2 regions of the Cumulibacter soli genome follow, and region 1 is predicted to be linked to the other one. Evidence: riboswitches for the same ligand, from Rfam matches in the RefSeq annotation. Region 1 holds a riboswitch; the other holds the start of a gene.
The links. Region 1 has a riboswitch for cyclic di-AMP ahead of E1H16_RS10475 (C40 family peptidase). Riboswitches for the same ligand answer to the same signal wherever they lie in the genome.
Positions count from the first base shown of each region.

Region 2: linked by a shared signal. The riboswitch ahead of E1H16_RS06940 (C40 family peptidase) and the one ahead of E1H16_RS10475 (C40 family peptidase) in region 1 are both predicted to bind cyclic di-AMP.

Region 1 is NZ_SMSG01000004.1:201,282-211,538, forward strand. It holds gene E1H16_RS10445 (FAD-binding oxidoreductase) at 176-1,564, opposite strand; gene E1H16_RS10450 (hypothetical protein) at 1,561-1,818, opposite strand; gene E1H16_RS10455 (LemA family protein) at 1,882-2,652, opposite strand; gene pyrE (orotate phosphoribosyltransferase) at 2,731-3,264, opposite strand; gene E1H16_RS10465 (fasciclin domain-containing protein) at 3,324-3,935, opposite strand; gene E1H16_RS10470 (hypothetical protein) at 4,002-4,679, opposite strand; gene E1H16_RS10475 (C40 family peptidase) at 4,817-5,890, opposite strand; cyclic di-AMP (ydaO/yuaA leader) riboswitch at 5,907-6,071, opposite strand; gene E1H16_RS10480 (SDR family NAD(P)-dependent oxidoreductase) at 6,244-7,017, opposite strand; gene E1H16_RS10485 (hypothetical protein) at 7,193-8,077, opposite strand; gene E1H16_RS18385 (hypothetical protein) at 8,124-8,810, opposite strand; gene clpB (ATP-dependent chaperone ClpB) at 9,003-10,257, opposite strand, start outside.
Region 2 is NZ_SMSG01000003.1:31,785-42,041, forward strand. It holds gene qcrC (cytochrome bc1 complex diheme cytochrome c subunit) at 1-486, opposite strand, end outside; gene ctaE (aa3-type cytochrome oxidase subunit III) at 562-1,179, opposite strand; gene E1H16_RS06910 (cytochrome c oxidase assembly protein) at 1,265-2,209, shown strand; gene E1H16_RS06915 (hypothetical protein) at 2,279-2,716, shown strand; gene trpD (anthranilate phosphoribosyltransferase) at 2,713-3,762, shown strand; gene E1H16_RS06925 (Lrp/AsnC family transcriptional regulator) at 3,811-4,086, opposite strand; gene E1H16_RS06930 (DEDD exonuclease domain-containing protein) at 4,144-5,838, opposite strand; gene E1H16_RS06935 (hypothetical protein) at 5,949-6,158, shown strand; cyclic di-AMP (ydaO/yuaA leader) riboswitch at 6,242-6,379, shown strand; gene E1H16_RS06940 (C40 family peptidase) at 6,390-7,409, shown strand; gene E1H16_RS06945 (glycosyltransferase family 4 protein) at 7,453-8,574, shown strand; gene E1H16_RS06950 (AMP-dependent synthetase/ligase) at 8,587-10,257, opposite strand, start outside.

The sequences.
Region 1 (10,257 bases):
CAGGATGAGCGGTGCGACTGGCCAAACAACTATCGCCACGGTTACGCGCGCATGACGCTTTGACGAATGGCTATCCAATTAGATTGGATTTAATCAATATGCGGTCGGCGCGAGCTGGCCTGCTCACGCCGAAGCGTCGTAGCCCTCCGGTCGCGAATGAACCAGGCAGCGATGGCTAGAAGAGTTTGCCCGGGTTGAGGATCCCCTGCGGATCGAGGGCGTCCTTGATCTGGCGGTGCACCCGCAACCCCAAATCGCCGATCTCCTTGGCCAGGAACTCCTGTTTGATCGAACCGACGCCGTGCTCACCGGTGACCGTCCCACCCATCGACAGGCCGAGGTCGAGGATCCGACCGAACGCATCCTTACTGCGTTCATATTCGGCGCCGTCGCCAGGGGTGAAACAGATCGTGGGGTGCATATTGCCGTCGCCGGCGTGACCGCAGGTTCCGATGACGGTGTCGGTGTCGATGCCGATTTGTTCGCACCCCGCCAAGAACTCGGCGATGCGCGAGCGCGGGACGGCGACGTCGTCCACCAGGGAGCCACCCTTGAGCGCCTCGAGTGCCGGCAGTGCCTGTCGGCGGGCGAACAGCAGCATGTCGCCCTCTTCGGCATCCGTCGTCCGATGCAGTTCAGTAGCACCGGCGGTGCGGCAGCAGTCCTCGATCTGGCTCATTTCACGTTCGGCACGCTCGGCTCCACTGTCACTCTGCGCCAACAGCAGCGCCTTGGTCGACAGGTCGAGGCCCATGTGGTGCTTCGCCTCGACAGCACGCAACGCGGTCTGGTCCATGATTTCCAGTAGGGACGGCACCAGCCCGCAGTCGATCATCGACTGGACCGCCGCTCCGGCGGCATGGAGGTCCTCGAAGGACGCAACCAAGGTCGCCGGGGGCTCGGGCAGCGGGCGCAACATCAGCGTGGCCTCTGTGATCACCCCGAGCGTGCCCTCGGCACCGACGAACACCCGCGCCAGGTCGTACCCCGCCACACCCTTGACGGTGCGTCGTCCGGTCCGCAGCACTTCGCCGTCAGCGAGCACGACCTCCAGGCCCATCACGAAATCGGTGGTCACGCCGTACTTGACGCAGCACAGTCCGCCGGCATTCGTCGACAAGTTGCCGCCGAGGGTGCACCAGTCGTACGAGGACGGGTCCGGCGGGTAGAAGAGCCCGTGGCCGGCGAGTTCCTTGCGGAAGTCGAGATTCACCACGCCAGGCTGGACGCGTGCGTATCGATCCGAGGTGTTGATCTCCAGGATCTGGTTCATCTTCGCCAGCGACAGCACGATTGAGCCGCGGGTGGCGTTGGAGGACCCGGCGAGGCCGCTGCCGGCACCGCGCGGATGCACCGGTACGCCGTACCGCGCGGCAGTCTTCATCACCGTCACAACATCGTCCGTGGTCCGGGCATGAACAACGGCCGCTGGCTGTTCGCTCGGCGCGAGCATCGCCATGTCCCGTGAGTACGCGATCGTGATGTCTGGATCGGTGACCAGCACGCCGTCGGGCAACTCATTCGCGAGTTCCTTCAGCGCGGTGTCGATATCGGGTTCGGTCATGAGGCGCAGTTCACCAAGTCATTCTCGGGTATCTCAACCGTTTGGCCGAAGAAGGTGCATTGGCATTCTTGGGCGCAGTTGGTCAACGAATCACGCTGCCAGTAGATCGCCACGGCCAACCCCAGCACGATCACGACCGTGATCACCTTGCCCAGGATCTTGCGGATAATCGTCGCCGCCAAGATCGCCAAAAGAATGAGGACGCCGATCACGATGATCGACACCGTCTTCACCGTGTTGATGTCCAGTGTCATGGGCCAACGATAGGTCACGCGATCCGCGGCGGCCAACGGGCCGGGGCGGTCAGCACCCGCGCACTAGGCGCTGGTAGGCGGTTGAGTCGGCGGGAACTGCTGGGGCTGAGCGGGTTGAACCTGCGGGTTCTCGGTCGGCTGCACGGCAGGCGGCACGTAGCCATTCGCGATCTGCTGCGGCTCGGATCCGGACTGCCCCGGCGCCGGCTGACGGTAAATGTCTCGGCTGGAGGGCCCCGATCCGGTGAGCGAGGAGAAGTCGGCGCGAACCGCATCACGAGCGCCGACCTCATCGAGCTCGAAGTACTGCTCCTTACCGAACCCGAACATGTTCGCGATGATCATCGACGGAAACGACTCGACGCGCGTGTTCAAGGCCCGCACATTGCCGTTGTAGAACCGGCGTCCGGCGGCGATGCGGTCCTCGGTGTCGGTCATTTCCCGCTGCAATTGCAGGAAGTTCTGATCCGACTTCAGCGTCGGGTAGTTCTCGGCGACGGCGAACAGATTGCCCAGCGTGCCGGAGAGGTTCTTCTCGGCGTTGGCCTGGACCTCGCGGGTCGCTCCGGGAGCGTTGCGCGCAGCGATCGCGTCGCTACGCGCCTGTACGACCGAGTCGAACACCTGGCGTTCGTGCGATGCGAACGCCTTCACGGTCTCGATCAGGTTCGGGATCAGGTCGTAACGACGTTTCAGTTCGACGTCGATCTGGCGCCAAGACTCGGCGACCAGATTGCGCTGCGAAACAAACCTGTTGTACATGGCGACCACCGACACACCGGCGATGACCAGCAGCGCGATGACGATGATCAGGATGACGACACCAGTGCTCACGTCGAGTCCTCCTCGGACAGTTCGATTGCTGCCCACGGTAGTGGACGTCGGGCACTGGTGCCGCGCAAGACGTGTGCCTCAGACGTCAAGGTCGGCGATGGTAAAGGCAGAAACCAGCGGGATACCGGCTTCTTCGATCGCTGGCTTCGCGCCGCGCTCGACGATCAACGCGACCCCTACGACTTCAGCGCCGGCCGCGCGAAGCGCGTCCACGGCCTGCAACACCGAGCCGCCGGTGGTGGAGGTGTCATCGACGGCCAGCACGCGCTTACCCTCGACCCCCGGACCCTCAACCTGGCGCTGCATCCCGTGCTTTTTCTGCTCCTTGCGCACTACACACGCATCCAGCGCGCGGCCTTGCGCGGCGGCGGCGTGCAGCATCGCGGTCGCGACCGGGTCCGCGCCGAGGGTCAGCCCGCCGACGACGTCGTACTCGATGTCCTTGGTGGCCTCCAGCATGACCTTCCCGACCAGCGGTGCCGCCTCGTGATGCAGCGTGACGCGTCGCAGATCGACGTACCAGTCGGCTTGTTTTCCGCTGGAGAGGGTGACCTTGCCGTGGACGACGGCGATCTCGTTGATCAGCTCTAGCAAGCGCGCGCGATCGCTCATCGGTGAACTCCCAAGTGTGGTGTGGTGCGAGATTCGTGCGCTCCCAAACTACCGTCTGCTCAGTTGGGCGGGAGCAGGAGCGTGTCGGTGAGGTAGATCAGTCCGCCGTCGAATGGGATCGCCGAGCACAGCACCTTCGCGGAGCCGTTGAGCATGATGCCGTTGCCACTTGCAGCGGCAGTCAGCACCACGTCGGGAGCGCGAAAGGTTGGCAGCTCAGCACCGGCCAATTCTTCTGGCGCGACTTCGGTGGGCACCAGCGCGTACTGCACGGCGTGAATCCGGCGGTCCGGATCCTCAAGGTCCTCAACGCTCGATTCATCTAACTTTGTCCACGCGGAATCAACCGGCACGAAAGCGGTAACCCCATCGAGCATCCCGTACTTACCGGCGGCCGACTCGTCCTCGGCGAGATACGTAGCGAACGTTTGCGTCGACGGGATCGCGTGCAGCGCTTCGATGAGATCCATCTCGCTGAACGGCGCGATATCACCCACCGCTTCGCACCCCGGACCGGATGGCGGCGGCAACGTCGGCTGGGCAGAACTCGATGACACGCCCGCGCTCGAGTCCGGCGTCTCCTCCTCGGGCGAAGACCCACCGCATCCGGTCAGCGTCACAACGACGGCGAGTACGCCGCCGGTCAACGATCGGCGTACGGCTCGGCTCACGGCTGCTCCCTAGGTCTCGGTGCCCGTCCACGATAAGGCACCGCGAACCACCAAGACCTGAGCGACTCAGCCGACGACGTACCGCGGCAACTGTTCGATAATCGAGTCGAGGTACTGGATCTCGGCATCGACGCGACTCAGGTCGAGTTTCCCGCTGCCAGCCAGCGCGATGTACGGCCCGTTGATGGTGAATCCCGGCGCATCCGCGCTCAACATCCACTGCATCATTCGAGGGTGCAGGACGTCGTACGCGAAGCGTCGTTCACCGGCCACCCGATACTTCTGGTTGAAGTCATCTGACTCGAGTTCGATGTCCTTCATTCCCATGCGGCGCGCGAGCCGACCGAACATCCCCTCTTGGCGCAACTCTAAGCGCGGGAAGCTCTTCGGCAACCCGATCAGCGTCTTATGCATGACGTGGGTCTGCGATTCTTTACCCGACCCGGTCGTCCACTGATGTTCGTAGATCGTGATCGGACGGCCGCGATGGGCGCCGGTCATCACGTGTTTGATTTTGTGCGAGCGACCCTCGCCGTACGGGCGGCCGGTGTCGACGCGGGCCCAGCGGTTGTCGCGCGCGGTATAGGTAAGCGACCGCGCGGCGGCAAACGCATGGATCCGCTTCTTGCGTTGATGCTCGATCCAGAATCCGGCCGCGGCCGCGACAATCATCAAGCCGATGATGAGGATCGCCATTGGACCCTGATTCTTTTCCGCTGCGGCAAGAACGGTATGAGCGTCCATGCAACTCCTTCGTCGCTCGTCGTCAGATCGGCACTGCGCATTAGGTGCGCCGTAGCGTGACCCGGTTCCACCGCAACATGCTCGAGGGGCCCACCGCGTTAGCGGCGAGCCCCTCGGCGACTATGGGTGCGACGCGTCTAGACCAAGCGGGTCGCGGATGTGAAGCTCATGTACTCCATCGGCATGGTGGTGACCGTCTGGCCCGGCTGCGGGGCATGCACGACGGTGCCGTTGCCGATGTAGATCGCCACGTGACCCGGTGCGAACACGAGGTCTCCGGGCTGCAGCGCGCTCAACGAAACTGAGGTGCCGTGACCGGCCTGCGCCTCGGACTGGTGCGGCAGGCTGATACCGATCTGGGCGTACGCCGCCAGCGTCAGCCCGGAGCAGTCGTATCCGTTGGGGCCAGCGCCGCCCCAGACGTACGGCTTGCCCTGCTGAGACAGCGCCCAGTTCACGACGGTCGCGGCCGAGCCACTCGCCTGCGACGACTGCTTGACCTCAGTCTGAGCCTGCTCGGTGGCTTCTTCGTTCTTCTGCTGAGCGGCCTGCGGATCCGCCGCAGCCTGCTGCGCGGCTTCGGTGTCGCCACCCTGCGCAGCCTCGAGCGCGGCGCGCTCCTGCTCGCTCAAATCAGCAAGCTGAGCCTCGAGTTCCGGAAGTTCGGCCTCGAGGTACTCCTTCTTCTCGGAGATGGTGTCCATCGCCTCGGCCGCGGCAGCCTTAGCCGCGTCGGCGGCTTCCTTGGCCTGCACGTCCGCGGACTTGGCCGCATCCAGCGCCTGCAACTTCTCGTCATGGAACGAGTCGATCTGCGACTTGACGTTCGCTTTGTCGATGAAGTCGGACGGCGATTCGCCGGCGAGCAACATGATGCTGGTCGGGGTAGCGCCCGACATGAACTGGTCCGCACCGAGATCGGCAACGACCTGCTGGGCGGAGGCGAGGTCGGACTGCGCCGCCTCCAGAACCTTCGCGGCCTTCTTCTGCGCGGCTTCCTGCTTCTCGTACTCGAGTTTGGCGCCGAGGTACTCCTCGTTCACCGCAGCAAGCTCAGCCTGCTTCTCGGAGATTTCCTCCTGAACGCTGGCCTTGTCTTCCTTGATCGCGTCGGCGTCCGGTTCTGCGAAGGACGGACCGGCGAGGCCCACGAGCATGACGAGTGCGGTCGCCGCGGAGGCAGCGAACAGGTGCTTCTTCGAGGCAGCCATATGGTTGGCGGCACTCCTCTTCCATCTCGACCGCCTACCGAGTTAGCTGACGGATTCGGGCTTGGAAGGTTGCCCTACGACTGGTAGCAACACCAGCCGATTCACCCCATGTGGGAGACCACTGTGGTTCCCCGGCACTTCGGTCCCATCGCTGGTTCCGATGTTTCGGCGGTGCCTCACGCGTCGCTCCGGGTTCGGACGACTTCATCGTGAGACCGGTGCAACGTTACATTCGTAACCAGTTCGTGACAATGATATCTGGGCGTTCTGTGGACTATTTTTCAGCGAATAGGTCACATCTGCCACGGCATCGAGCAACGGTCGGAGTTTCGCAACACGAGACTCCATCCATTTCAGGCTCGAGTCGTTACCTTTCCGGCGCTGGCCAGGATGCGGCGCAGCAATGGTCGCGGGGTGATTCGCGCGAGCGTCATCGCCACCTTGTAACGCGCGGTCGGCACGCTTCGTGTTCGGCCACGACGCAGGTCCTGCAATGACTCGGTCACCACTTGCTCGGGAGTCAGCCACGCCCACGACGGAATCCACGAGGTGTCCATCCCTAGCCGCGGATGGAACGCCGTCCGCACGTAGCCGGGAAACACACACAGCACACGCAGCGGCGTGCCGTGCACAGCCACGGCCAGCGATTCGGTAAACGTCGCGACGTACGCCTTGCTGGCCGCGTATCCGGGACCGGTATCGCTCGGGGTGTACGCCGCCACCGACGACACGTTGATGATGCTGCCGCGGTTGCGCTGCAACATGCCCGGCAATGCCGCATGGCACAGCCGCATCAGCGCCGACACGTTCAGGTCGAGCATGTCCTGCTCGACCTGAGGCGCCGAGCGCACGAACCGGCCGGGGGTACCGGAACCGGCGTTGTTCACCAGCAGAGAGACGTCGCGGCCACGAACCCGATCGGTGACGAATTCCAGGTCGTCGCCGTCGGTCAGGTCGGCAACCATCACTTCGGCCCGACGGCCGAAGGCGCGCACCTCGTCGGCGACCGACTCCAAGGCCGACTCGTGCCGACCCACCAGCGCGATGTCATAGCCGATCGACGCGAGTTGACGCGCGTACTCGGCGCCTATCCCGCTCGATGCACCGGTGACTACCGCCGTAGGCAAGTCGCGTTCCCCCCCCTGGTCCAATTGCTGCGGACCCAGTCCACTTGTTTCGCCCGAACCCACTGCATTGGGTCCGGTCTTTACTGCTCTGGGCGCGGTCCGATCGGTTCGGACCGCGCCCACTACTTCGGCCCGCGCCTACTGCTTCTGATGCGGCTACTGCTGCGGGCCGCGTCTACTGCTTCGGGCGCGGCGCGAACAGTCCCCCGCCTCGGGGACGTCGTCCTGGCATCGGCGGCAGCTCCACCAGTCGGCCCTTCATGAATGCCCAGAAGGTCGCGATTCCCACCACAGTGAGCACGAGCGTGATGACGTTCATGCCACCCTGCATCACCTGCATGAGGTACATGACGGAGATGAAGCCGGACCCGAACATGCCGATGTAGCGCGCCCACGACTTCGCCCGCTGGTAGAAGAACGTGCCCAGCAGCATGACCACGCCAACGCCACCGAAAATGAACGCCTGGTAGCGGAACTGACTCTCCATCGACTCAAGGGTCGAGTACTCGATGTCGTTTTCCGAAAGCATGTCGTCGATCTGCTCAGCCGTCACCGAGTCAGGCTTGGCCACGTTCAGCGCATCCGCGACATTCCCGCTGTTGATATCGCGCGATTCGCCGGCGGTGGTGAAAGCGTCCTTGGCCACGTCGATCTCGTCGTCGGTGAATTCGGCGATGTCCTGGTCTTCCAGGAGTCTGGCGGTGCCCTCCACCTGCGCGCGGTTCGAGTCCGGCACGAGCGCGCTCACGTCCTGCGAGAACGTGAAAATCATCAGCCCGAGCATGATCGCTGCCAGGATCGAGCCGGAGATGACGGCAAATCGCGACGGCGGGAAAGTCTTGCGGCCCGCCGGCTGCGCCTGTTCATCGATCGCCGGAGCGGCGGGGAACTCGTCCCGCGTGTCGGTATCGCTGTCGTCGGTCGACTCCGACCGGTCGGCGCCCGCCGCCTCGGCGTCGGTTCGTGCGCGGATCGCGTCGTCGATCTCGGCCTTCGACGGCTCCCGGGGGACGTCGTCCGGTTCGGGGCTATTCGCTCCGGGGGTGTCGCGATCGGTCACGGATTCTCCTTGTGATGTTCTCCGGCGTACGCCGGTGCGCACTTACTTAGTTGTCGCGGGTCTGCTGGTTCTCGGGGCGGGGCTGCTCGGGCGCCGGTTGATTTCCGTACGCACCGTCTGGATAACCAGGTCCACCGCTGCCCGGGTTGTGCGGCCCGCCGGGGCCACCAGGACCGCTCGGCGGGTATCGCGGCGGCGACGGCCGTAGGTACTCGCGCACGGTCGGCCGGTTGATCAGCGAAATCCCGAGCAAGCCAGAGACGGCGAAGAAAAAGGTCGGCAGCATCTGGGCGCCGGAAAAGAGATTGAGCGCGGCGAGGCCGAGCAGGATGCCGCTGAATGTGAGGCCCACCGGCCGCGCCCACGAACGACGGTCACTGATCGCGTGCGAGGTGAGCCCGTGGCCGATAGCGACGATCAGCGTCGCGATCCCGGACAGGATCAGCAGTGCTTGGATCATGCCGTCGCCGACCTGCGCCGCGACGTCCGCGTCGGCTTCGATCAACGCCTTGCGAAACTCGACAACCGCCTCGGAGACACCCATCAGGCTGGTGACGCCGATGAATACCAGAAATGCCGCGACGACGGTGTACAGGTTGCGGGTTCGTCGCACGTCGATGGGCAGATCGCCATCGGGCGCGGGCTTACGTCCGCCCTGCGTGCGGTCGACCTCATGCGGTGGCGGCGGTGGCGCGCTCGGCGGAGCGGGGCTCGGCGGCGTCGGCTCGCTCACAGTGTCCTTTCGCGACGCGGATGTATCAGTGTTTCTGCGCCCCAGGGTACGTGACGCCTGAATTGATGACAGGGGCAACGAAGTATCAACGACGTACGCCCTAGGTAAGTTCCGGCGAGCACCGCGGATGTGGTCGGGCTGTGCCTCGCTAGTCGTCGCCCGATAGCGAGGCACAGCCCACTGCGTCCGGCTTTAGGCCGCGGACACCACTGCCTTCTTACTGACCACGAGTCCGTCGGCACCGGCGTCGACCAGTACCGTGTCGCCGTCGACGACACCGCCGGCCAGTAGCAACTTCGCCAACTGGTCGCCGATCGCCGACTGGATCAACCGGCGTAGCGGCCGGGCGCCGTACAACGGGTCGAACCCGTCCAACGCCAGCCATTCGCGGGCCGCGTCGGTGACCTCCAACGTGAGGCGCCGGTCTTGCAGGCGGTGAGCCAGCGTTTGCAGCTGAATGTCGACGATCCGGGTCAACTCGCCACTACCCAGGCTGTCGAAGACGACCACCTCGTCGAGACGGTTCAGGAACTCAGGCTTGAAGTGCCCGCGAACCACTGCCATCACCGCATCCTTCTTCGCGGCGTCGTCCAGCTCCACGTTCATGATCGCCTGCGACCCGAGGTTGCTGGTCAGGATCAGGATCGTGTTGCGGAAGTCGACGGTGCGTCCTTGGCTGTCGGTGAGCCGGCCATCGTCGAGCACCTGCAGTAGTACGTCGAACACGTCCGGGTGCGCCTTCTCCACCTCGTCCAGCAGGACGACGGTGTACGGGCGACGCCGTACCGCCTCGGTCAGCTGCCCGCCCTCGTCGTACCCGACGTAACCGGGCGGGGCGCCGACAAGTCGCGCGACGCTGTGCTTTTCGGAGTACTCCGACATATCGATACGGGTCATCGCCCGCTCGTCGTCGAAGAGGAACTCCGCGAGCGCTTTCGCCAGCTCGGTCTTACCGACGCCGGTCGGTCCGAGGAACAGGAAGCTGCCGGTCGGGCGGTCCGGATCGGCGATACCGGCTCGGGCCCGGCGGACTGCGTCCGCGACGGCCTGCACCGCGGCTCGCTGACCAATCACACGATGGCCGAGTTCGTCCTCCATGCGCAACAACTTCGCCGTCTCGCCCTCGAGCAGTCGACCCGCCGGGATGCCGGTCCACGAGCCAACCACCTCGGCAATGTCGTCGGCCGACACCTCCTCCTTGAGCATCAGGTCGCGACCCTGCTGAACGTCGGCGGCCTCCTCGATCTGCTTCTGCAGCGCGGGGATACGGCCGTACCGTAACTCGGCGGCCTTAGCCAGATCGCCGTCGCGTTCGGCGCGCTCCTCTTCACCGCGCAGCGCATCAAGCTGCTCGGTCAGCCCGCGGGTCGCTTCGATGGCGCCCTTCTCCTGCTGCCAGCGAGCGGTCAGCTCGTTGAGCTGCTCCTGCTTGTCCGCGAGGTCCTTG
Region 2 (10,257 bases), on a different contig from region 1:
GCCGCCCTCGGCGAGGTCGGCTTGTGCGAGATCCTCATCGGTGACCTCAGGGATCTCCGGTCCGCCGAACTGACCGATGTAGGCGGCCAGCGCTAACGTCTGCTCGTGGTCGTACATGACCTGCTTGGCCGGGGCCTGAGCATTCTGCTGCGCCATCGGCATGCGGCCGGTGGACACCTGGAAGTACACGGAGGCCTCGCCGACGCCGATCAGCGCCGGACCGCGGTCCTCGACGCCCTCAAGGTTGGCGCCGTGGCAGGTGATGCAGGACTTGTCGTAGATGTCCTGACCGAGCGCGATGGCGTCGGCGCTGCCGGCCGCAGACTCTTCCTCGGCTTGGGCTCCCGGCGTGGCCATGGAGTACATGGTGCCGACGAGAGCCAGGGCGCCGGCCAGAGCGCCAGCGCGACGCGCGAATCCCTTGCGCTTCGCGCGGGTCTTCGCGGCCTTGTTCTCAGGCGGCGAGGGCTGCGAACTGGCACTCATGATCGGTTCACCTTGTCTCCGGTCGTGGTCGTGGGTGCAGGGGATGAAAGTGGTTGTTCGTTGGTCACGGGCGGCCTACACCCAGGTCATGATGTAGATCACGAAGAAGAGGCCGATCCAGACCACATCGACGAAGTGCCAGTAATACGAGACGACGATTGCTGAGGTGGCTTGTGCCGGGGTGAATCGGCCCATCGTGGACTTGATCAACACGATGATGAACGCGATCAAACCGCCGAGGACGTGCAACCCGTGGAAGCCGGTAGTCATATAGAAGACGGACCCGTACACACTCGACGAGATCGTGGTGTCGTGCTCGGTCACCAGTACGTAGAACTCGTAAGCCTGTCCGACGATGAAGATCAGACCGAGCAAGAACGACAGTGCGTACCAGCGACGTAACCCGAACACGTCGCCGCGTTCAGCGGCGAACACGCCCAACTGGCAGGTGATCGACGACGACACCAGGATGATCGTGAAGATCAGCGCGTATATGTGGTTCAAATGGGTGGGGTGCGGCGGCCAGCCGTCCTCGGCACCCGTTACCGCCTTCGCCGTGAAATACATGGCGAACAAGCCGGCGAAAAACATGAGCTCACTGCTGAGCCACACGATGGTCCCAACGCTGACCATGTTCGGTCGCGATAGCGAATGGACCTTCTCTGACCTAAAGGCATCGGTTGCTGTCGTCACGGCGGTAATTATGGCCCCTTCCGTTCGCTCTATGTGAACCGGGTAGGCGTTTCGCGAACTATATTTCGGCATACCCTCAGAAACTGTGCGTTACCTGCTCGCTGTGGGGGTCGACCCCAGCACCGTCCCGCCATTTACCTTCGCCACCATCTTCACCCAACCGGCGGTCGACCCGCTATTGCTGACAGGTGTTGTTCTGGCTGGCGCGCTCTACCTATGGGGCGTCGCGCGGTTGCGTCGTGGTGGTGTGCGGTGGCCGGTCGGACGTACGTGGGCGTTCCTGCTCGGCGGCTTGGGGTCGCTGTCGTTCGTCACGATGTCCGGGATCGGCGCGTACGACGAGACCCTGTTCAGCGTGCACATGGTGCAGCACATGACGCTGGCGATGGTGACGCCGATCTTCCTCGCGCTCGGGGCGCCGGTCACGCTAGCGCTGCGCGCGCTGCCGATAGGCGGTCGCAAGCGGCTGAACGCGGTACTGCATTGGAAAATCTCCAAGTTCTTCATGTTCCCGCTGGTGGGCTTCGTGATCTTCATCGCCAGCCCATGGGTGCTGTACTTCAGCGGTTGGTACGAGGCCTCGATCGAGAATGTCTGGCTGCACGAGTTGATGCACGTGCACTTCCTGCTGTCCGGCGCCGTTTTCTTCTGGCCGTTGATCGGGCTCGACCCGGTGCCCGGCCGGGTGAGTCACCCGATGCGCGCGCTACTACTGGTCGCGACGTTGCCGTTTCATGCCTTCTTAGGGCTGACGATCATGCAGTCGACCGAGTTGCTGGCCGGCGATTACTACGAATCGCTGAACCTGGCGTGGAGTGACCCCTTCTCCGAACAGCGGGTCGGGGGCGGACTGCTGTGGTCTTCCGGAGAGTTCGTGGGGCTGCTGATGCTCGGCGTTGCGCTGTATCAGTGGATGAAAGCCTCGGAACGCGAAGCAGCTCGGGTTGATCGGCAGCTGGATCGCGCGGAGCAAGCCGCCCGTCGGTCCGCGAGGGCGACCGACGCCGACGCGTCGCGCCCCGGCGAGTAACCTAAGCCCGAGCCCGCCGAGCCGACTCGGCAGAAATGCCACTGTCGTACTACCACGGAGACCAGCACGATGACCCACGCCGATCACCCCGACGCTGCCGAGCAGGTACACACCGTTCTGGTGTACAGCCCGATCATCGAGCGCCGCGACGCAGTCCGCACCGCTATCGGACGTCGCCCGGCCAAGGACGTCGGCCGGATTGAATGGATCGACTGCTCGACGTACGACGAGGTGATCGAGAACGTCGATCGCGGGGGAATCGCGCTGGCGATCCTGGACGGCGAGGCGCAGCCTACCGGCGGAATGGGCCTGGCTCGGCAGATGAAGTACGAGCTTGAGGATTGCCCGTCCGCGCTTGTCGTTGTGGCCCGTGAGGCCGACCGTTGGCTGGCCACATGGGCGCTGGCCGATGCGGTCCTGGTGTACCCGGTTGATCCGCTGACAGCCGGCGAGGTTGTCGCAGAGCAACTGCGGAACCGGACTGCCGGCGTGCCTGTCCTGCGATGAGCGCGCAGCACACCTGGCCGTCTGTGCTGGGGGCACTGCTGGGCGATCGCGGCGTGTCCCGCGAGGCAGCAGCGTGGGCGATGAACGAGATCATGGCCGGCGCGGCGACGAACGCGCAGACGGCCGGATTCGCGGTAGCGTTGCGCGCTGCCGGCGAAACGCCGGAGGTCGTGGCTGGCATGGTGGACACGATGCTTCAGAACGCGGCCGACGCGAGCGCGCCGGCGGGCTGCGTGGACATCGTCGGTACCGGCGGCGATCAAGCCCATACGGTAAATATCTCCACTATGTCGGCGATCGTCTCCGCCGGTGCGGGGGTTCAGGTTGCCAAACATGGTGGGCGTGCGGCGAGTTCGGCATGCGGTGCGGCCGACGTTCTCGAGGAACTCGGGGTCAAACTCGGCCTCGACGGCGACGGTGTGGCGCGGTGCATCAACGAAGTCGGGATCGGCTTCTTCTTCGCGCCCAATTTTCATTCCGGAATGCGTTACGCCGGGCCGGCTCGCAAGGAGCTCGGCATTCCGACCGTCTTCAACTTCCTCGGGCCGCTGTCGAATCCGGCGCGACCGAGTGCCATGGCCGTTGGCTGCGCAGATGAGCGGATGGCGCCGATCATGGCCGACGTGATGCGGATGCGTGGCGTCTCGGCGCTCGTATTCCGCGGCGATGACGGCCTGGACGAACTGACCACGACCACGACCTCGCGGGTATGGGTGGTACCAGCCGATGGCTCGCCGGTGCAACAACAGCAACTCGATCCGGCGTCACTGGGTATCGGAGCGGCCCAACCCGAAGATCTGCGCGGCGGACCACCCGAGTTCAACGCTCAGGTGGTGCGCGATCTGCTCAATGGGGCGACCGGCCCGGTGCGTGAGGCGGTTGTGCTGAACTCGGCCGCGGCCATCATCGCGCACGACGGCGTACCGGCGTCCGCGGTCGAGGTGCAAGCGGCGTTCCCGGAGGCGCTGCGCCGTGCGAGTGAGGCGATCGACTCAGGAGCTGCTGCCAGTGTGCTTGAGCGGTGGATTGCCGTCAGCAACGCATAGCGCCATCGTTCACGACCGCCAGGGTTCGCCCCGGCAGGGTGCGTGGCGTTAGAGGCCGATGCTGAAGGTGGACTCCAGATCGTGCTGGGAGAACGCCTGGAAGGCGATGTGGGTGTCGGTATCGATGACCCCCTCGGTCTTATTGATCCGACCTGAGACCACGCTGGCGATCTCGTCGAACTCGCGCACTCGCACGATGGCGATCATGTCGATATTGCCGGCGACCGAGTACACCTCGCTCACGCCCTCGATATCGGCGAGGCGCTGTGCCGTCTCGGGGATCGCGTTGGTGGCGGCGGTGATCATAACGATCGCGGTGAGCACCGGAATCTCCTCGCTGTCGGTGGTTGTCCCCAAATCGTAGCGCTCGGTCGGCGTCGCTCAGCGGGTACCGAACGCGTGGGCGTACCGCTGTGCCGAGGACGCGGGGCTCACTAGTTCGCCGTCTATGTCGACGAGGCGAGCTCCGCTGCTGATCATCCATCGTGCGAGCAACCGGGTCTCCTCATACTCATGCGCGATCGCTTCGGTGGCGTCATCCGGGAAGTGCTGCTCGGTGGCGCGCAGTTCGCGCGCGATAGGCAGCACCGAGGACGTGCGGTCGGCAACCGCGGCCGCCGCCAGTCGGCCGCGGGTAATGACGGCGAGGTCCCAGCGCCCTCCGGTGGCCGGCGCGGCCAGGACCATTCGGGCGACGGAGCCGAGTTGCTCGAGTTGCTGTGTTCTGCTCAGGCCGCTCACCAGCGAACGGGCACGATCGCGCACCTGGGCGGCGTCCTCGAATCGTTCGGCGTCCGATAGGCGTTGGATTCGGCGGTGCAGCGGCTCCAATAACGGTGACGGGTCTGCTCGGGCGGACTGAATGATGGGTGAGATCTGAGCGGCGTACTGCTCGGGGGTTTGGGTGCCGGTGCATGGTGCTGAGCACCTACCGAGCTCCGCCAGAGCACATGGTGTCGGCGCAGTGGTGGTGGTGATCCGGTCAGTGCAGCGTCGCACCAGGTTCGATTCGTGGATCGCATCCATCGCCGCGGTTGCGGCGCCGCGGGATCCGAATGGACCGATCTGCGCCAGCTCGCCGTCCCGCCGTCGGTGGACGATACTCAGTCGCGGAAAGCGTTCACTGGTCAAGCGCAACCACACCGAAGAACGGGCGTTCTTCGACCGTCGGTTGTAGCGCGGCGCGAGCGCGTCGATCAACCGCACTTCGCGGATCTGTGCCTCCAAGTCGTGCGCGCACTCGACGACGTCGACTTTCGTGGCGAGCTGCACCATCTCACGCATCCGAGCCCGCGGTTCACTGGCGGTGAAGTATGCCCGCACTCGTCGGCGTACCGACGAACTCTTGCCGACGTACAGCGCGGCTCCTTGCGCATCGCGGAAGATGTATACCCCAGGGCCGGTCGTTAATGGGTCGGCGAGGGTGCGTTTCGCGCGTTGCGCCGGGGTCGTCTCCTGTAGCAGCGCCAGTAACTCATCGACGGTGTGCACACCATTCGAGCCGCCGATTCGTTCCAGCAGCGCGTGCAGCACGTCGAGTGTCGCGCGCGCATCATCCAGCGCGCGATGGGTGGGTGTGGTGGCCGCGCCGAGGTGCGCTGCAAGCGTGCCGAGTTTGTGGTTGGGCACCTCACCGCCGACGAGGACGCGACGCGCCAACTGCAACGTGTCGAGCGTCCGATGACGAGGCCAGGCGAGGTCGGTAGCGCGGGCAGCAGCCTTGAGAAATCCCAGATCGAATCCGGCGTTATGCGCGACCACGATGGTCCCGGCGTTGAGACCGGCGAACTCAAGAAAAGTGGGGAGTACGCCGGTGATTGGTGGGGCTGCATCGACCATGCGATCGGTGATTCCGGTGAGCACCTGCACATAAGGGTCAATCGGAGCCTGAGGGTTGACCAGGGTATGGAATTCGCCGAGCACTTCACCGCCGCGCGACTTCACCGCACCGATCTCGGTGATGGCGTCCGCTGCCCGTGACCCGCCAGTGGTTTCCAGGTCGACAACCAGAAACGTGGCCTGACTCAGTGGTTCACCGATCTCATCAATGCTTAGTTGTGCGGGCAGGTGCGGCATGGCGAGCACCGTACGACGAGTCTCCGACAATTTTTGCGACCGAACCTCGGCCTCGTTGAGTTGCCGGTTCGGGCGGGAAATTTGTCGGTGTCCGTTCCTAGCCTGCTGTCATGATCATTGACTGCGATACTTGCCAGGCCAAACCGGAGGCGTGCGGCGACTGCATCATGACGGTGCTGGTGGAGGCCGATCCGATGGGAACCGACATCGACGATGCCTCGGCGAACGCTTTGATGGCGTTGGCGGACGGCGGCCTGGTGCCGCCGCTACGGCTGGTGCCGATGCTGACCGATCCGGATTCCAGCCGTCGCGCCGGATAACGGCGGTTGGAATTGTCACGAACCGGTGACGACGGTAACCTGTGCGTGGCCTTCAGAACTTAGGGGTCCGCAACGCGGCCCGCTGGATGCCACCGCCGAGACGTCATGTACGTGCCGGGGACCCGCGTTAGTTCTGGGGTGAATCGGAGCCCGTGCTCCGTAGGGCGATCTTCCCCGCCCGAATCCGTCAGCTAACCCGGTAGGCGGACAGAGGAAGAGGAGTAGGTCTTCGTGGTTGCCAAGACCCCACGTGTGCGTCGTGCCCTGTCCGTGACCGCGATCGCGACCTCGTGTGCTGTGGGCTTACTCATCGCTCCCGGCGCGGCACACGCCGTTCCGGAGAAGGACGCCGAGGCGATCCAGCAGGAAATCGTGCAGACGCAGCACGATCTGGGGATCATCGCCGAGGAGTACAACGCCGCGAAGATCGAGCTCGCCACGTTGAGCGACGCCGCCGAGCAAGCGCAGGCTGCCGCTGACGACGCGCTGGCCAAACTTGAGGACGAGCAGACCGCGCTCACCGAGACGAGTGTGGGTTTGTATAAGACATCGAGCGTTGGCAGCGCGACGACGATCCTCTCAGGTTCGACGCCCCAGGAAGTGATCGACAAGCTTTCCACGCTCGCGCAGGTCTCGGATTATCACGGTCAGTCCGTTGCTGCGTTGTTGGCCGGACAGGCCGAGGCCGATACCGCTGCCGCGGCCGCCGAGCAGGCTGCTGCGGATGCAGCCGCGGTAGAAAAGAAGTTGGCTAACAAGAAGGCCGATATCGAAGCAAAGCTGCCCAAACTGGAGGAGCAACTCGAGTCGCTGGACGCCCAGGAACGCGAAGCGGTGATGGCGCAGGCCGGCGGACATGCCGTCGCCGACGACGAGGAGAGCGTCACCGTTGAATCCGGCAGCGGCGGTAGCGCGACGGCGCAGGAAGCGGTACAAGCCGCCTTGTCGCGCCAAGGATCGCCGTACGTGTGGGCGGCGGCCGGTCCGTCATCCTTCGACTGCTCGGGGCTGATCGTGTGGGCGTACGCGCAGGTCGGAATTTCGTTGCCGCACCAGTCGGAGATGCAGGCCGCGGCAGGTCAAAGCCTGCCCGTCTCTCAGGCTGCCCCTGGCGACATCCTATGGATGCCAGGCCACGTCGGTATGTACATCGGTAATGGGCAGGTAGTGCACGCGCCGACGTTCGGCGATGTCGTACGCGTCGTTCCTGTCGGCGAGATGGGCTGGCAGTCGGCCACCCGCATCGCCTAGTTGAGGCGCTCACATTGACGCCGTTGCACGAATCCACTCGACGGTGAAGACGCTCGTCGTCACGAACGACTATCCGCCCAGGCAGGGCGGTATCCAGACGTTCGTGCGTGCGATCGTCGATCAGTTCGACCCCGACGACATCGCGGTATACGCCTCGAGTTCGCCCGGCGCGGCGCAGTACGACGCTCAGGCGCCGTTCGAAACCGTGCGGGCGAACACCCGCATCCTGCTGCCGACCCGGGCCGTCACCCGTGAGGTCACCGCGATGATGCGCCGGGTCGGTGCAGATCGCGTCTGGTTCGGGGCCGCGGCGCCCTTGGGCCTGATGGCGCCGAAATTACGTGCGGCGGGAGCGGCGCAGTTGGTTGGCACAACGCACGGGCATGAGACCGGCTGGGCGATCACGCCAGGCACCCGTCAGACCCTACGCGCGATTGCCCGCGGGCTAGACGTGACGACGTACATCACGAACTACACCGGTTCAAGGCTGGCTCCGTTGTTGGATCCGGTGACGACCATGCGCCGGCTCTCGCCCGGAGTGGACGTCGAGCGATTCTCGCCGAGCGTTGATGGGTCGCCGCTGCGCGAACGGTTCGGCCTCACCGACCGCCTAGTGATCGGCTGTATATCCCGTCTGGTGCCACGCAAGGGGCAGGACGTGCTGATCGAGGCGATGCCGGCGATCATCGCGCGTCATCGCGACGCCGCGCTCATGATCGTCGGCGGGGGGCGGTATGAAGCCGCGCTGCGCCGCCGGGTCGCCCGGGCCGGGTTGCAACGGCACGTCATATTCACCGGTGGGCTGGCTTATGACGAACTACCGTCGGCATACGCGGCTTGTGACGTGTTCGCAATGCCGGCGCGTACCCGCAACCAGGGCTGGGACGTCGAAGGACTGGGCATGGTCTATCTCGAGGCGGCCGCGACGGGGAAGGCGGTGATCGCCGGCAACTCCGGAGGCGCGCCCGAGGCTGTTCGGCACGGCGAGACCGGGCTCGTCGTTCAGCGACCCCAGTCGCCGACGGCTGTGGCCGCAGCACTCGGTGAACTGCTGGACAACCCGGCGCGCGCAACCCGCATGGGTGCTCACGGGCGCGAATGGGTCATCGACGAATGGACCTGGAATCGACAGGCCGGGGTGCTGCAGGAACTGCTTGGCGGGTAAGGACGCGGATCGCTAACCGTAGAGGGCGTCGATGTCGTCCGCGAACTCGGCCAGCACGGCCGGACGGCGTAACTTCAGCGAGGGTGTGAGCTGGCCGCCTTCGACGGTGAAATCATTCGGCAGTACCTCGAACTTCCGAATCGCCTCCGCGCGTGAGACTGCCTTGTTGGCGTAGTCCACGGCGCGCTGTAGCCCGGCGCGTACGTCGGAGTTGCGCATAGCCTCATCCGGGGACATCGCCGGCAAACCGTGATCGGCGAGCCACCCGGAAAGCATCTCGACGTCCAGTGTGATCAGCGCGCCGATGAACGGTCGGCGGTCGCCGACGATGATGCATTGGCTGACCAACGGATGCGCCCGCAGCCTGTCCTCCAGCACGGTCGGTGCGACGTTCTTACCGCCGGCCGTCACGATGAGGTCTTTCTTGCGCCCGGTGATCGTCACGAAGCCTTCGGCATCGATCTCGGCGAGATCGCCTGTATATAGCCAACCGTCACGCAGCGTCGCGGCCGTTTCGTCGTCGTTCTGCCAGTACCCCTTGAACACATTCGGCCCGCGGACGAGCAGTTCGCCATCGTCGGCAACGCGCAGCGTGCCGCCCGGTATTGGGCGACCGACGGTGCCGATCTTGTTGTGCTGTGGCGTATTCAGCGCGGCCACCGGGGAGGTCTCGGTCATCCCGTAACCTTCGATCACCTCGATGCCGACGCCCCGGAAGAAATGGCCGAGCCGCTCACCGAGAGGTGCCCCGCCGGAGACGCTATAGGCGCACCGCCCGCCAAGAGCATCGCGCAACTTGGCTCCCACCAGGCGGTCTAAGACGGCGTGCAACAGGCGCACGTGTGGTGGGATCGAACCGGTCGACTTCGCCCGCGACCAGGTGATGGCGGTTCGTGACGCGAGATCGAAGAGTTTCGCCTTGAGTCGACCACGCGCTTTCTGCTCTGCGGAGTTATAGACCTTCTCGAAGACGCGTGGGACGGCCAGCAGGAAGGTGGGCCGAAACTCGGCGAGGCGTTCCATGAGCGCCGAGATGTCCGCTTCGTGTCCCACCCGGGCGCGGGCTGTGAACGCGCCGAGTTGAATGATCCGCGCGAAGACGTGCGCCAGCGGTAGGAACAGCAACGTTGAGGAACCCGGCTTGATGAACGTATCCAAATCACCGATGGCATTTCGGGCGTTCGAGACCAGGTTGGCGTGCGTGAGCCGGCACCCCTTCGGCCGCCCGGTGCTGCCGCTGGTGAACACGATGGTCGCGTCGTCCTGGCCGGCAGTGGCGGCACGCAACTCGGCGATTCGTTCGGCGGGGACCTCAGCGCCCTGGGCGCTGAGGTCCGCCAGCGCGTCGTCCTCGATGAGGAAGACCTGATCCAGCGCGCCGAGCTTCGGGCGCGCGCCGTCGACGCGTCGCATCAGCTCAGCATTCTCGACGAACGCGAAGCGAGCGTCGGTGCTGCCCAGGATCCACTCGATCTGGTCCTCGCTTGAGGTCTCGTACACCGGGACGACGACGCCGCGCGCGGCTTGCACGGCAAAATCGATCACGCCCCACTCGTACCGGGTGTGCGACATGAGACCGACGTGCTCGCCAGGCTTGAGGCCCGCGGCGACGAGCCCGCGCGCCAACTGCAGCACGTCCTCGGCGAATTCGGCGAATGTGACGTCGTGCCATGCGCCGTCGAT